One region of the Streptomyces sp. H27-D2 genome, then DNA from elsewhere that is predicted to be linked to it. Evidence: riboswitches for the same ligand, from Rfam matches in the RefSeq annotation. Region 1 holds a riboswitch; the other holds the start of a gene.
What was found. A riboswitch is a leader RNA that binds a small molecule or an ion and turns the genes downstream of it on or off. The one in region 1 is predicted to bind S-adenosylmethionine.
Positions count from the first base shown of each region.

Region 2: linked by a shared signal. The riboswitch ahead of QMK28_RS24230 (aminotransferase class V-fold PLP-dependent enzyme) and the one ahead of thrC (threonine synthase) in region 1 are both predicted to bind S-adenosylmethionine.

Region 1 is NZ_JAYMZR010000098.1:8,270-15,909, forward strand. Features, by position in the region: gene QMK28_RS28140 (alpha,alpha-trehalose-phosphate synthase (UDP-forming)) at 1-1,212, opposite strand, end outside; gene QMK28_RS28145 (glucosyl-3-phosphoglycerate synthase) at 1,402-2,373, opposite strand; SAM riboswitch class I at 2,653-2,858, shown strand; gene thrC (threonine synthase) at 2,876-4,168, shown strand; gene QMK28_RS28155 (MoaD/ThiS family protein) at 4,233-4,508, shown strand; gene QMK28_RS28160 (cold-shock protein) at 5,073-5,285, shown strand; gene groL (chaperonin GroEL) at 5,749-7,374, shown strand.
Region 2 is NZ_JAYMZR010000071.1:7,040-14,679, reverse strand. Features, by position in the region: gene qcrB (cytochrome bc1 complex cytochrome b subunit) at 1-1,256, shown strand, start outside; gene trpD (anthranilate phosphoribosyltransferase) at 1,494-2,558, shown strand; SAM riboswitch class IV at 2,647-2,763, shown strand; gene QMK28_RS24230 (aminotransferase class V-fold PLP-dependent enzyme) at 2,973-4,418, shown strand; gene QMK28_RS24225 (Lrp/AsnC family transcriptional regulator) at 4,547-4,828, opposite strand; gene QMK28_RS24220 (rhomboid family intramembrane serine protease) at 4,825-5,571, opposite strand; gene QMK28_RS24215 (hypothetical protein) at 5,778-6,017, shown strand; gene QMK28_RS24210 (NYN domain-containing protein) at 6,048-7,397, shown strand.

The DNA.
Region 1 (7,640 bases):
CAGGTTCATTCCGTCGCGGATCGGGTTCACGAGGGCGACGTCGGCCAGCCGGTACGCGGCCAGTGAGCGGGCGAAGTCGTCCTTGACGTGCAGGACGACCGGCAGCCAGCCGGGTGTCCCGTACTCCTCGTTGATCTGGTCGGCGACCCGTTGGACCTCGGCTGTGTACTCGCGGTAGACGGTCAGGTCCTGCCGGGAGGGGTAGGCGAACGCGACGTGGACGACCCGCTCGCGCCACTCGGGGCGGTCGGTGAGCAGCCGCCGGTAAGCGAGCAGGCCGCGCACGATGTTCTTGGAGAGTTCGGTCCGGTCCACCCGGACGATGGTCTTGCGGGGCTGCCGCTCCGTGCCGCCGATCTGCTCGCGCAGCGCCGTCAGCCGCTCCTCGACGTCCGGCGCGTGCGAGCGCGCGCGCAGGAATTCGGCGTCGGCGCCGAGCCCGTGCACGCCGAGCCGGGTGGTCCGGCCCTCGTGCGTGACGCGCAGCTCGCCGTCCTCGCCGCGCGCGACCCCCGCGCCCAGCACGGCCGCGCAGCAGTCCGCGAAGGACCGCGCCCAGCGGTCGGTCAAAAACGCCGCGCGGTCGCCGCCCAGGATGCCGCGCAGCAGCTGCTCCGCGACGTCGTCCGGCAGCAGCCGGTAGTAGTCCGGCGGGGACCAGGGGGTGTGCGAGAAGTGCCCGATCCGCAGGTCGGGGCGGAGTTCGCGGAGCAGCCCCGGCACCAGGGACAGGTGGTAGTCCTGCACCAGGACGACCGCCCCCTGCGCGGCCTCGGCGGCCAGCGCGTCCGCGAAGGCCGCGTTGTACGCCTCGTACGCGGCCCAGTCGCGGCGGAACTCCGCGTCGAACGCGGGCTCCAGCGGCGTCTGGTAGAGCAGGTGGTGGATGAACCACAGCACCGAGTTCGCGATGCCGTTGTACGCGGCGGTGAAGACGTCCTCCGGGATGTCCAGCATCCGGACGTGCTGGCCGCCGCTGTCCTCGGGGTCGAGATGCCCCTCGGTCGCGCGCCGCGCCGCCTCCCGGTCGCCGTCGCCGAGCGCCGCGCAGACCCAGAGCGCGTCGGCGTCCGGCCCGATCGCGGACAGTCCGGACACGAGCCCGCCCCCGCCGCGCTTGGCGGCCAGCGAGCCGTCGTCCCGCAGGGAGTACGAGACGGGGCCGCGGTTGGAGGCGACGAGAATGCGGGCAGCGGTGTGCTCAGCGACCATGTCGCTGAGCCTAGCCAGTTGCGGAACCGCCCAAACGTTCGGCTGTGCCGGGCATTGCCGGTCTGTGGCCGTGTTGTCCTGGTTGTCCTGAACGCGTCAGCCCGGTGGTGGGGTGTCCTCGATCGCCTGGGGGCATCCCCCGGCCGAGAGCGGGGGAAGGCTGGGCGAGGACTGGGCGAGGGCTGGAATTCAAGCCGCCCGCCGTCGCCGCTCGTACTCAGGGATCTCCGCCATAGGCGGACGCTCCTCCGTGTCCACGACATGCGTGCGCGGCACAAACCCGTTCTCGCCGCGTTCGAACTGGGTCAGCGCGGGCCGCACCAGGTGGCCGCGGGCCAGCCGTAGCTGGGCAGTGCGGTAGATCGCCGCGGCCATCCGGCCGAGCGCCTGGCCGTCCTGGTGGCGGTGCCGGCGGACGCCCACGTCGACCTGGCCGAGCGCGTCCAGCCCGACCGTGTGCAGCGCGTCGATCAGGAGGCCCAGCTCGACGCCGTAGCCGACCGGGAACGGCAGCCGTTCCAGCAGCGAGCGGCGGGCCGCGTACTCGCCGCCCAGCGGCTGGACGAATCCGGCCAGCCGCGGCCAGTGCAGATTGAGCAGCGGGCGGGCGACCAGCTCAGTGACCCGGCCGCCCTGGCCCGCGCCGGAGCCGTCGGCCGCGGTGCCCAGCGGCCGGTCGTACATCGCTTTGACGAACTGGACGTCGGGTTCGGTCAGCAGCGGCCCGACGATGCCCGAGACGAACTCGGCCGAGAAGTCCCGCAGATCCGCGTCGATGAAGCAGACGATCTCGCCGCTCGTCGCGAGCAGCGAGCGCCACAGCACCTCGCCCTTGCCGGGCAGCGGCGGCAGCCGGGGGAGTACGGAGTCCCGGTGCACGACCCGCGCGCCGGCCTCGGCGGCGACCTGCGCCGTACGGTCCGTCGAGCCGGAGTCCAGCACCACCAGCTCGTCCACGAGCGGCACGGCCGGGCTCATCAGCTCGTCCCGGATGGCGGCGACTATCGCGCCGACGGTCGCCTCCTCGTTCAGCGCGGGCAGCACGACGCTGACCGTGCCCCGGGCGCCCGCGCCGCGCTTGGCGGCGAGGAGCTGGTCGAGCGGACGGTCGCCGGCCGACCAGGACCGCCGGCCCAGCCAGTGCTCCACCTCTTCCAGCACGTGCGTGTCTCCCTGCCCGGCGTCATCTTCAGTGTCGTGTTCAGTGTCGCGTCCCACGCGCAAACCGCCCGCGCGGGGTGCCCGCGCCCCGGCCCCACCCCGGGCAGGCCCCGGGCCGGCCAGGCCCCCACCCCGGCCCATGTGATCCATCTCGCGGTGCGGACGACTATCTCAACTGTCGGTGCCTTCGGTTACAGTCTTGAACAACGCATATGGCCATCGCATGTCGGGGTCCCAGTGCGTACAAACGCCCGGATGGCCAGTCATCCGGTGCCATACCGCTCATCCAGAGGGGCAGAGGGAACGGCCCGTTGAAGCCCCGGCAACCATCCCGCCGGTCTCGCATATCCGCAGTCCGATCATGATCCGGTCAGTCCGACCGTGATCCGGTCGCCGCCCACAGGGCGCGGTTATCCAGTGAGGCTCCCGGTGGGGAAGGTGCCAATTCCGTCTCGTGGCGAAGTTCGCCACGGGGAAGATGAGGAGAAAGGGCCTCGCCTCCATGGCTGTGCAAGCCGCAGAGAACTCTACTTCCACCGCCACCACGGTCGATCTCGGCCCCGCCGCCGCGCTCTCCTGCCGCGAATGCGGAGAGCGTTTCGCGCTCGGGCCGATCTTCGCCTGTGAAGCCTGTTTCGGGCCGCTGGAGATCGCCTACGACCTCCCGACCGACAGCCCCGACGCGCTCCGCAAGCGCATCGAGGCCGGTCCGGACAACATCTGGCGCTACGCCCCGCTGCTTCCCGTGCCGGCCGACGTCGCCGAGAAGCCGAATCTGAATCCGGGCTTCACCAAGCTCGTCAAGGCCGACCGGCTCGCCCGTGAGCTGGGCGTCACCGGTGGTCTGCACGTCAAGGACGACTCAGGGAACCCGACGCACTCCTTCAAGGACCGCGTCGTCGCGATCGCCGTCGAGGCGGCGCGCGCCTTCGGGTTCACCACCCTCTCGTGCTCCTCCACGGGCAACCTCGCGGGCGCCGTCGGCGCGGCGGCGGCCCGCTCGGGCTTCAAGTCGTGTGTGTTCATCCCGCACGACCTGGAGGCCGGCAAGGTCGTCATGGCCGCCGTCTACGGCGGTCAGCTGGTCGGCATCGAGGGCTCGTACGACGACGTGAACCGCTTCTGCTCGGAGCTGATCGGCGACCCGATCGGCGAGGACTGGGGCTTCGTCAACGTCAACCTCCGTCCGTACTACGGCGAGGGTTCCAAGACGCTGGCGTTCGAGATCTGTGAGCAGCTCGGCTGGCGGCTCCCGGACAACATCGTCATCCCGATCGCCTCGGGATCGCAGCTGACGAAGATCGACAAGGGTCTCAAGGAGCTGATCACGCTCGGCCTCGTCGAGGACAAGCCGTACAAGATCTTCGGCGCTCAGGCCGAGGGCTGCTCGCCGGTCTCCAAGGCGTTCAAGGACGGCCACGACGTCGTGCGGCCGGTCAAGCCGGACACCATTGCCAAGTCCCTGGCGATCGGCAACCCGGCCGACGGCCCGTACGTCCTGGACATCTGCCGCCGCACCGGCGGCGCGGTGGACGACGTCAACGACGCCGAGATCGTCGACGCGATCAAGCTGCTCGCCCGCACCGAGGGCATCTTCGCGGAGACCGCGGGCGGGGTGACCGTCGGCGTGCTCAGGAAGCTGATCGAGTCCGGGCAGCTCGACCCGGCCGGTGAGACCGTCGTGCTGAACACCGGTGACGGCCTCAAGACCCTGGACGCGGTGGCCCCGACCACAGGCCCGACCGCGACGATCCGTCCCACCTTGCAGTCGTTCCGAGAGGCCGGTCTCGCATGAGTGTTGCAGTCCCGACCGCGACGATCCGTCCCACCCTGCAGTCGTTCCGAGAGGCTGGCCTCGCATGAGTGTTTCCGTCCGTATCCCGACCATCCTCCGCACCTACACCGGCGGCAAGGCCGAGGTGAGCGCCGAGGGCGCGACCCTCTCCGAGGTGCTCACGGACCTGGAGAACAACCACCAGGGCATCGCCGCGCGCGTGCTGGACGACGCGGGCAAGCTGCGCCGCTTCGTCAACGTCTACGTCAACGACGACGACGTGCGCTTCTCCGAGGGCCTCAAGACGGCCACGCCGGACGGCGCCGGCGTCTCCATCATTCCGGCGGTCGCCGGCGGCTGATGCCGCGCCCGCGCGAGCTCTGTTACCGCCTGGGTGAGTTGTTCCATCCGCCTGCCGCGCGCTGTTCCACCGCCCGTCCTACAGCTCACGCGCTGTTCCACCGCCTGCCTGGGAGACCATGGCGGGCGGTCCGGAAATTGGTTGGCACCTACCGCGCATAGAACCCCATATCTTCTCGAATTGCCCCGTCCGCACACAAGCGGACGGGGCAATTCCGTCGGTTGAAAGGCGATACAGTTGAATGGAACGCCTTCTTCCGGCCCCGTCGGACGCATACGAGAACACGACAACCTGTGCCCAAAGTGTGCGCATCATTTGTCTTCTTGGTGAACTATGCCCGGCCCGAGTTGCCCTGGATTAACGGCAATTGGCCCGCTATAAGCGATCGTCCGTACCCAGAATTCTCGTCGGTGTGACCTGTTGCAGACGGCATTCGTGCAGATACATTCAGCGGCGGTCGACGCGTTCCGGCGCACGCCCTCACCTGTCTTTCGTGGGGGCGAAGTCTGACCCGGGCCCGCGGAGTGCGGTCCTGTGCAAGGGCCAGTAATAGGGGAGTTAGGCATGGCTCAGGGCACCGTCAAGTGGTTCAACGCGGAGAAGGGGTACGGCTTCATCGCGGTCGACGGTGGTGCGGACGTCTTCGTGCACTACAGCGCGATTCAGATGGACGGCTACCGCACCCTCGAGGAAGGTCAGCGGGTCGAGTTCGAGATCTCGCAGGGCCAGAAGGGGCCGCAGGCGGACATGGTCCGCTTGGCCGGACTTCCCGGCTGAGCTCCCGCGGGCATCGGTCCGTGACCGGCCCCCGGCCGGTCACCGACGCACTCACTCACAGCCTTCACTCACGCCGAAGGGCCCGTCCCCCACAAGGGGTACGGGCCCTTCGTGCGTCAGCGGCGAGGGTGGCCGCGCTCGGGGTCGGATCAGAGGCGTACGGGCCCTTCGTGCGTCCGGGCGCGAGGGTGCGGCGAGGAGCGTGCCCGGTGGGCGGGGAGTGGCTGGAGAGGGGCCGGGATCCGCCGGAGGAGCTTGCACTCGACCATGCCGAGTGCTAATCATTGGCGTTAGCACTCTCACGTGGAGAGTGACAGAAGGACCAGGTCGGTGAGGCCCGTTCGACCGCCGGAAATGACCTGGCGATCGGCTGGCCGTCCGTCGCGGGCGCCCCCTGGTCCGGAGTATCCACCTCCCCCAGACTTAGTCCGGGGGGCGCCCAGTCCTGGGAGGACCACTTCATATGGCCAAGATCATCGCGTTCGATGAGGAGGCGCGGCGGGGTCTCGAGCGTGGGATGAACCAGCTCGCCGACGCCGTCAAGGTCACCCTCGGCCCCAAGGGCCGTAACGTCGTCCTCGAGAAGAAGTGGGGCGCCCCCACGATCACCAACGATGGTGTTTCCATCGCCAAGGAGATCGAGCTCGAGGACCCGTACGAGAAGATCGGCGCAGAGCTGGTCAAGGAGGTCGCGAAGAAGACGGACGACGTCGCCGGCGACGGCACGACGACCGCGACCGTCCTGGCTCAGGCTCTCGTCAAGGAAGGCCTCCGCAACGTAGCCGCGGGCGCCAACCCGATGGCCCTCAAGCGTGGCATCGAGAAGGCCGTCGAGGCCGTCTCTGCCCAGCTGCTGGAGCAGGCCAAGGACGTGGAGACCAAGGAGCAGATCGCTTCGACCGCCTCCATCTCCGCCGCTGACACCCAGATCGGCGAGCTCATCGCCGAGGCGATGGACAAGGTCGGCAAGGAAGGCGTCATCACGGTCGAGGAGTCGCAGACCTTCGGGCTCGAACTCGAGCTGACCGAGGGCATGCGCTTCGACAAGGGCTACATCTCCGCGTACTTCGCGACGGACATGGAGCGCATGGAGTCGTCGCTCGACGACCCGTACATCCTGATCGTCAACTCGAAGATCGGCTCGGTCAAGGACCTGCTGCCGCTCCTCGAGAAGGTCATGCAGTCCGGCAAGCCGCTGCTGATCATCGCCGAGGACGTCGAGGGCGAGGCCCTGTCGACCCTGGTGGTCAACAAGATCCGTGGCACCTTCAAGTCCGTCGCCGTCAAGGCTCCGGGCTTCGGCGACCGCCGCAAGGCCATGCTCGGCGACATCGCCATCCTCACCGGTGGCACCGTTGTCTCCGAGGAGGTCGGCCTCAAGCTGGAGAGCGCCGGCATCGACCTGCTGGGCCGCGCCCGCAAGGTCGTCATCACCAAGGACGAGACCACCATCGTCGACGGTGCGGGTGACTCGGAGCAGGTTCAGGGCCGGGTCAACCAGATCCGCGCCGAGATCGAGAACTCGGACTCGGACTACGACCGCGAGAAGCTCCAGGAGCGCCTCGCGAAGCTGGCCGGCGGCGTCGCCGTCATCAAGGCCGGCGCGGCGACCGAGGTCGAGCTCAAGGAGCGCAAGCACCGCATCGAGGACGCGGTGCGCAACGCCAAGGCAGCCGTCGAAGAGGGCATCGTCGCCGGTGGCGGCGTCGCCCTTCTGCAGACCGTCTCCGTGTTCGACAAGATCGAGCTCGAAGGCGACGAGGCGACCGGCGCCGCGATCGTGAAGCTGGCCCTTGAGGCTCCGCTGAAGCAGATCGCGATCAACGGCGGCCTCGAAGGCGGCGTCGTTGTGGAGAAGGTCCGCAACCTGCCCATCGGCCACGGCCTGAACGCCGCGACCGGTGAGTACGTCGACATGATCGCCGAAGGCATCATCGACCCGGCCAAGGTGACGCGCTCCGCGCTGCAGAACGCGGCTTCCATCGCCGCGCTCTTCCTCACCACCGAGGCTGTTATCGCCGACAAGCCCGAAAAGGGCGGCGGCGCGCCCGCCGGCGGCGGCATGCCCGGCGGTGACATGGACTTCTGATCCTCCTGAGGATCAGCGGGCCATGGCTTGACGGCCAGACCGCTTGACAGCTTCACCGCTGGACAGCGTTACGGTTTCACGGCGTTACCGCTTCACCGCATTACAGCATCACCGCTTCACCCTGTACGGCACTGCGTACGGCTTTGTCCTACGGACCGAGGGCGGCACTCCCATCACGGGGGTGCCGCCCTCGGGCGTTGGCTGCCTGACATGTCGGTGCGGTGCGGGCCCGTGCGGTGCTGCCCGTGCGGTGCGGCCCGTGCGTC
Region 2 (7,640 bases), on a different contig from region 1:
TGATGGTTCACATGATGCGGGTGTTCTTCACCGGCGCCTTCCGCAAGCCGCGCGAGGTCAACTGGGTATTCGGCTTCCTGCTGATGATGCTGGGTCTGTTCACCGGCTTCACCGGCTACTCGCTGCCGGACGACCTGCTCTCCGGCACCGGCGTCCGCTTCATCGAAGGCGTCATCCTGGCGATGCCGCTGGTCGGCACCTACCTCCAGATGTTCATCTTCGGGGGCGAGTTCCCGGGTACGGACATCATCCCCAGGTTCTTCACCGTGCACGTCCTGCTGCTGCCCGGCATCATGATGGGCCTGCTGGTCGCGCACCTCATCCTGGTGTTCTTCCACAAGCACACGCAGTTCGCGGGTCCGGGCCGGACCGAGAAGAACGTCGTCGGCATGCCGCTGCTGCCGATCTACATGGCGAAGGCCGGCGGCTTCTTCTTCCTGGTCTTCGGTGTGATCGCCTTCATCTCGGGCATCACCAGCATCAACCCGATCTGGGCCATCGGCCCCTACCGGCCGGACCAGGTGTCCACCGGAGCGCAGCCCGACTGGTACATGGGCTTCGCCGAGGGCCTGGTGCGTGTGATGCCTGGCTGGGAGATCGTGATCCCGGGCGGCTACACCCTCGCGCTGGGTGTGCTCATCCCGATCCTGATCTTCCCGGTGGTGCTCATCGCCATCGCCGTCTACCCGTTCGTCGAGTCCTGGGTCACCGGCGACAAGCGCGAGCACCACATCCTGGACCGCCCGCGCAACGCCCCGGTGCGCACCGGCTTCGGCGCCGCCTGGCTGAGCGTGTACGCGATCATGCTGGTCGGTGGTGGCAACGACCTGTGGGCCACCCACTTCCACCTGTCGATCAACACCATCACCTGGGTCGTCCGGATCGGCTTCTTCGTGCTGCCGGTGCTGACGTTCATCGCGACCAAGCGGATCTGTCTGGGTCTGCAGCGGCGCGACAAGGACAAGGTGCTGCACGGACGTGAGTCCGGCGTCATCAAGCGGCTGCCGCACGGCGAGTTCGTCGAGGTGCACCAGCCGCTGTCCCCCGAGGAGAGGTTCACCCTCACCGCGCACGAGCAGCACCAGCCGCTCGAGGCCGGGGCCGAGGTCGACGAGAACGGTGTGGAGCGCAAGCTCTCCCGCGTCGCCAAGCTCCGCGCGAAGCTCTCGCACGGCTACTACGGCGGGGACAACCAGATCCCCAAGCCGACGGCCGAGGAGCACGAGGAGATCACCAGTGGCCACGGTCATCACTGACCCGGCCCGCTCCTGATCGCTGACCGCCACACCCGAGGGCCCCGTCCGCACGCCGGACGGGGCCCTCGGGCGTACCCGGGCCGCTCGCCCCGGCCGCGGGCCCGTTCCGTCCGGCCGGCGCCGGGGTGTCCGACCTACGGGACGGGTGCCGGTCGTGGGCGGCGGCCTGGATAGGCTGGCGTCCGGTCCGCGTCGCAGCGGGCACTTCCCATTCGTCGATGGATCCTGGAGCGGACCATGAACGTTGTGACCCCGGTTGGCGGCGACAGCGCGACGGTCCGTAGCTGGCCGGACGTACTGGGCCCGCTGCTCGCCCGGCAGGACCTGAGCGCGGACGACACCGCCTGGGCGATGGACCGCATCATGAGCGGCGAGGCGAGCGACGCCCAGATCGCCGGCTTCACGGTCGCGCTGCGGGCCAAGGGCGAGACCGTGGACGAGGTCTCCGGGATCGTGCGGACCATGTACGAGCACGCGAACACCATCGACGTGCCGGGGCCGAGCGTGGACATCGTCGGCACCGGCGGCGACATGGCCAGGACGGTGAACATCTCGACGATGTCGGCGCTGGTCGTGGCCGGCACGGGCGCCAAGGTGGTCAAGCACGGCAACCGCGCGGCGTCCTCGGCCAGCGGCTCCTCCGACGTCCTGGAGAAGCTCGGCGTCAATCTGGACCTGACGCCCGCGCGGGTCGCCGAGGTCGCCGCCGAGGCCGGGATCACCTTCTGTTTCGCGGTGCGCTTCCACCCCGCGCTGCGGCACGCGGCGCAGGCGCGGCGCGAGTTGGGCATCCTCACCACCTTCAACATCCTCGGCCCGCTCACCAACCCGGCGCGGGTACGCGCCCAGGCGACCGGCGTCGCGGACGCCCGGATGGCGCCGATCGTCGCCGGGGTGCTGGCCGCCCGCGGTTCGTCCGCGCTGGTCTTCCGCGGCGACGACGGGCTCGACGAACTGACGACGACGGCCACCTCGAAGGTCTGGGTGGTACGGGACGGCGCGGTGCGCGAGGAGCCCTTCGACCCGCGCGACGTCGGTCTCGAACTGGTGCCGGTCGAGGCGCTGCGCGGCGCGGACGCCGCCTACAACGCCGAGGTCGCGCGCCGGCTGCTGGCGGGCGAGCGGGGGCCGGTGCGGGACGCGGTGCTGCTCAACTCGGCGGCGGCGCTGGTCGCCCTGGAGCCCGGCGAGGGCCCGCTCGCCGAGCAGATCGCGGCGGGCATGGTCCGGGCCGCCGAGTCGGTCGACTCGGGCGCGGCGCTCTCGTCGCTGGACCGCTGGGTGGCCGCCAGCAACAAGTGAGCCGCCGGAAACGATCCGCGGCCGAGGCGCTGTCCATTCACCGGACAGCGCCTTGCGCCGTTCCGGACCTATGGCAAGATGCTGACCAGGTCACGAGTGGCAGCGATATAGCCCCGGCTCGCTGTCCGGCAACCCTCCGTCCGTGGCGGGGTGCCCCGGGTGATGACCAGGCCGCAGGCAACCAGGTCTGTGGCAAGCGCGGACCCCTCGTGATCACCAGGGGTCCTGGGTCCGAGGAGAACTCTCGTGAACAAGCGAATGCGATAGGGGCCCACAGCCCCACTCTTCACACCCTCCGCAGCACCGCGCCCATCGGCGTCGGTGCGCGTCGAGGGATCTTCCGCACGCGGCGGCCCGTAGCGCGGCCCGTGCGTCTTTGAAGCCATCGCGCCTGTCCTGCTGGGAGATTCAGCCATGTCCGTGAGCCCCGCCGTCGCCACGTCCGCCGCCCCCGCCGCCGTCGACTCCGACCCCGCCTGCGCCGCACCGGGCGGAGCCGACGCGGCTTCCATCGCCCCGTTGCAGGTGCTGGGCCGTGACGTCCTGGTCCCGCTCGTCACCGGCGGCGAAGTGACGTACGCCGCCCTGGACTACGCCGCCAGCGCCCCCGCGCTGCAACGCGTCTGGGACGACGTCGCCGCGTACGCCCCCTACTACGGCAGCGTGCACCGCGGCGCCGGCTACCTCTCGCAGCTCTCCACCGACCTGTTCGAGAACAGCCGCGCGGACGTCGCCGACTTCCTCGGCTGCCGAGCGGACGACCAGGTGGTGTTCACCCGCTCCACGACCGACTCGCTCAACCTGCTCGCGGCGGCGCTGCCGGCGAACACCCGGGTGTTCGTCTTCGAGACCGAGCACCACGCCTCGCTGCTGCCCTGGGAGCAGCGCGCGGACACCGAGGTCAGCTACCTCAACGGGCCGCGCACGCCCCAGCAGGCCGTCGACACGCTGGAGAGGGCGCTCGCCGAGCGGGAGCCCTACGGGCCGGCGCTGGTGTGCGTGACCGGCGCGTCCAACGTCACCGGCGAGCTGTGGCCGGTACGGGAGCTGGCGGCGGCGGCGCACGCGCACGGCGCGCGGATCGTGCTCGACGCCGCGCAGCTCGCGCCGCACCACCCGGTGGACATCAAGGAGTTGGACGTCGACTGGGTCGCCTTCTCCGGCCACAAGCTGTATGCCCCGTTCGGCTCGGGCGTGCTGGCAGGCCGCGCCGACTGGCTCCAGGCCGCGGAGCCCTACCTCGCGGGCGGCGGCGCGAGCCGTAAGGTCGCGCGCCGGGCGGACGGCGGGGTGGAGGTCGAGTGGCACACCACCGCCGCGCGGCACGAGGCCGGCTCGCCCAACGTCATCGGCGTCTACTCCATCGCCGCCGCCTGCAAGGCGCTCAGCGAGGCGGGCTTCGACTCGCTCGTCGAGCGAGAGCAGCAGCTCGTCCAGCGGGTGCTCGGCGGCCTGGCCGAGGTCCCCGAGGTCAAGGTGCTGTCGCTGTTCGGCGACGACGCGCCGCGGGTCGGCGTCATCTCCTTCGTGGTGCAGGGCTGGAACAGCTCGCACTTCGCGGCGGCCCTGTCGGCCGAGTACGGCATCGGGGTGCGCGACGGCCTCTTCTGCGCCCACCCGCTGGTGCGCACCCTGCTGGGCGGCGAGGACGACGAGCCCGGTGAGTGCGGCGCGCCGGACTCCGCGCCGGGAGAGCGCTCGCTCAACGCGATCCGGGTGAGCTTCGGCGCGGGCACCCCGGACGAGCACATCGAGCGGTTCGCCGGGGCCGTGCAGGAACTGGTGCGCGGCGGCGCCCGCTGGACCTACCGCACGGAGGACGGCCGCTGCGTCCCGGACCGGAACTCGATCAGCGTCTGAGCGCGGGCACGGGCTGTGCGGGTACGGGCTGTACGGGCCCGCGCGACCCGGATGGCCCCGCGCCGTCCGTGGGACTTGCGGAGCCGTCCGGCCGTCGAGACCTGGTCGTCGAGACCCGCCGTCGAGACCTAGCCGTCGAGACCGATGGCGAAGGCGGCTTCCAGGTCGTGCTGCGAGTAGGTGCGGAAGGCGATGTGCGTCTCGGTGGCCTCCACGCCGGGCACCTTGCTGATCCGGCCGGGGATGACATCCGCGAGATCGTCGTGCCGGGCCACCCGGACCATCGCGATCAGGTCGTGCGCACCGGTCACCGAGTAGACCTCGCTGACGCCTTCCAGCGCCGCGATCGACTCGGCGATCTCGGGGATGCGGTCCACGCTGGTCTTGATGAGCACGATCGAAGTGATCACGGCTGGCTGTCTCCCTCGGGCTGCGGTGCTGCGACGGTCAGCGTATCCCGCCGCTTCCCCCGTGCCCCCTGGTCCCCTTGATCCCGGTCCCCGCGATAGCGGGCCCACGCGTAGACGAAGCCCAGCGCGAAGCCCACGACGTGCGCGAGATAAGCGACGCCCGGCCCGTCGAGGCCGCGCCGGGCGGCCATCCACTGGAGCGCGAACCAGAAGACCAGCACGATCCAGGCGGGAAAGCGCAGCGGCAGGAAGAACAGGAACGGGAACAGGCTGGTGACCCGCGCCTTCGGGAAGAGGTAGAGGAAGCCGCCGAGCACCGCCGAGATGGCACCGGACGCGCCGACCAGCGGTTCGGCCGAGCCGGCGTGCACCGCCGCGTAGCAGAGCATCGCCGGAGCGCCGGTCAGCAGATAGAAGGCGATGAAGGGGACGCGGCCCATCCGCTCCTCGGCCATGCCCCCGAACACGTACAGGAACAGCACGTTGCCCAGCAGGTGCAGCCAGTTCGCGTGGACGAAGAGGGCGGTGAGGGGGGAGAACAGCGCCCGGGGCTTTCCGGACCACAGGGTGTTCGGCACCACGCCCCAGTGGTCGAAATAGGCCGTCTGCGCAGCCAGCAGCGCCTCCCCGGTCCCGTAGAGCTGCTGGAGCCCGGACGCCGGGCCCAGCGCGAAGATCAGACAGCAGGCGCCGATCAGGACGCGGGTCACCCTGGAGAAAAGCCTGGAGAGCGCAGCTGCCATGACTGGATCATGACGTAAGGGGCGCAACCGGCACAGAGCGCCTCGCCGGGGCCGCGCCGTGCGGCCTGCCCCGCACTCCGGCCCCGTCGGTCCACGCGCCCCAGGCCGTAGGGTTACCAGCAGGACATCCGCAGTTCGACGGCGCACCGCGGGATCGTCGTGGACCAGGAAACACGCAGGAAACACCGAGGAAGAGGCAGAACACGATGGCGGTTCCCGTGCCTACGACCGAGACCCGGTGGCGCTGCACGCTGTGCGGCAATCTCACCCGTTTCGACGTCACCCGCGCGACCAAGGCCGTGGAGTACGTGCACCTCGACCTGGCCGGGGATTCCAAGGTCGAGGAGCGCGAGGTGCTGAGTGAGAGCATCGAGTCGGTCCGCTGCCGCTGGTGCAACGCCGTGGATCAGATCGAGCTGGTGGACCGACCGGACACGAGCGGCTGAGAGAGCTGAGAAACGGAGCGGTGACAGGTGGTGGAGCGGACAGGTGGCGCCGACGCCGCCGATGAGGCTGCCGAGGTGCTCGACCGCCCCCTCCCGGAGGGCGTCAGGCGCCGCGTCGTGGCGCTCGTCGCCGACGCCTTCGGCGGCCTGACCGTCGCCGAACTCCCCGCCCAGCTGCGGCAGTTCGCCCGTTTCACCCCGACCCGCCGGGCGAAGTTCGCGGGCAACGCGATGGCCGCCGCCGTCGAGAGCGACGCCTCCTTCAGAGCGCGGATCGCCGCCCGGCTGCGCGAGACGCAGCCCGAGCTGGCCGAAGCGCTGGAAGGCGGCACCCTGCCCGCCGCGGCCGATCCGGTGGATGTGGCCGCGGCGGCGTACGTGCTGCGCCCCGACGGCTGGGTCAAGCTGGTCGCCGCCGCCGGCGAGGAAGCGCAGCGCGTCCAGGCCGAGCGGGCCGGCGAGGAAGCCTCGCGGGAACTGCACCGGCTGCGCGCGGAGCTGGCCGAGGCGAGCGCGGCGGCCCGCGCGGACACCGAGCGCACCCGCGCCGAGCTGGACTCCGTACGCCGTGAATCCGACGGCCTGCAACGCAAGTTGCGCAGCGCGCTGAGCGATGTGAAGCGCGGCGCCGCCGCGTTGCGCAAGGCGGACGCCGAGCTGGAGACGCTGCGCTCGGCCGCGGCGGCGGAGAAGGCGGCGGCCGACGGCGAGGCGCGCCGGCTCAAGGCGCGGCTCGCCGAGGCGGAGACGGCGCTGGAGTCGAGCCGCCGGGCGGTACGCGAGGGGCGCAGCGTCGAGGACATGCGGCTGCGGCTGCTGCTCGACACGGTGCTGGACGCGGCGCAGGGGCTGCGCCGGGAGCTGGCGCTGCCGCCCGCCTCGACGCATCCGGCGGACACCGTGGACGCGGTCGAGCCGGGCCGGATGACGCCGAAGGACATCGCGACCCGGGCGTTGTCGGAGTCCGACCCCGCGGTGCTGGACCAGCTGCTGGCCCTGCCGCAGGCGCATTTGGTGGTAGATGGCTACAACGTCACCAAAACCGGCTATCCGACCATGCCGTTGGAAAGGCAGCGATTGCGGCTGCTGGGCGGGCTCGCGGTGCTGGCCGCGCAGACCGGCGCCGAGATGACCTGTGTCTTCGACGGGGCCGAGCTGGCGGCGCCGGTGCTGCTCGCGCCGCCGCGCGGGGTGCGGGTGCTGTTCAGCAAACCGGGCGTCACCGCCGACGAATTGATCCGCCAGCTGGTGCGGGCCGAGCCGGTGGGGCGTCCGGTGGTGGTCGTCTCGACCGACAGGGAAGTGGCCGACGGGGTCGCGAAGGCCGGAGCGCGTCCAGTGGCATCGACCTTGCTGTTGAAGCGACTTGCGCGGACTTAGCGTCAAGTGACCATTACTGCGCGTGTGATGTAAGTAAAGAATGTGGTCGGTGACCGAGATTTTGCCTTTTGGGATTTGAACCGATCACAAGTAGGTCACTATGGTCGAGCCTCTAACCTCCGTGAAGTTGATCGTCCATCCGGGATGGCAGCGGAGGCACCGCCGAGTCCGCGGCTTTCGGCCCAGTTTGACGGGGGAGCCGATACGCGGAGCCGGGGTCTCGCACCCCCCGCACCCGGTAGG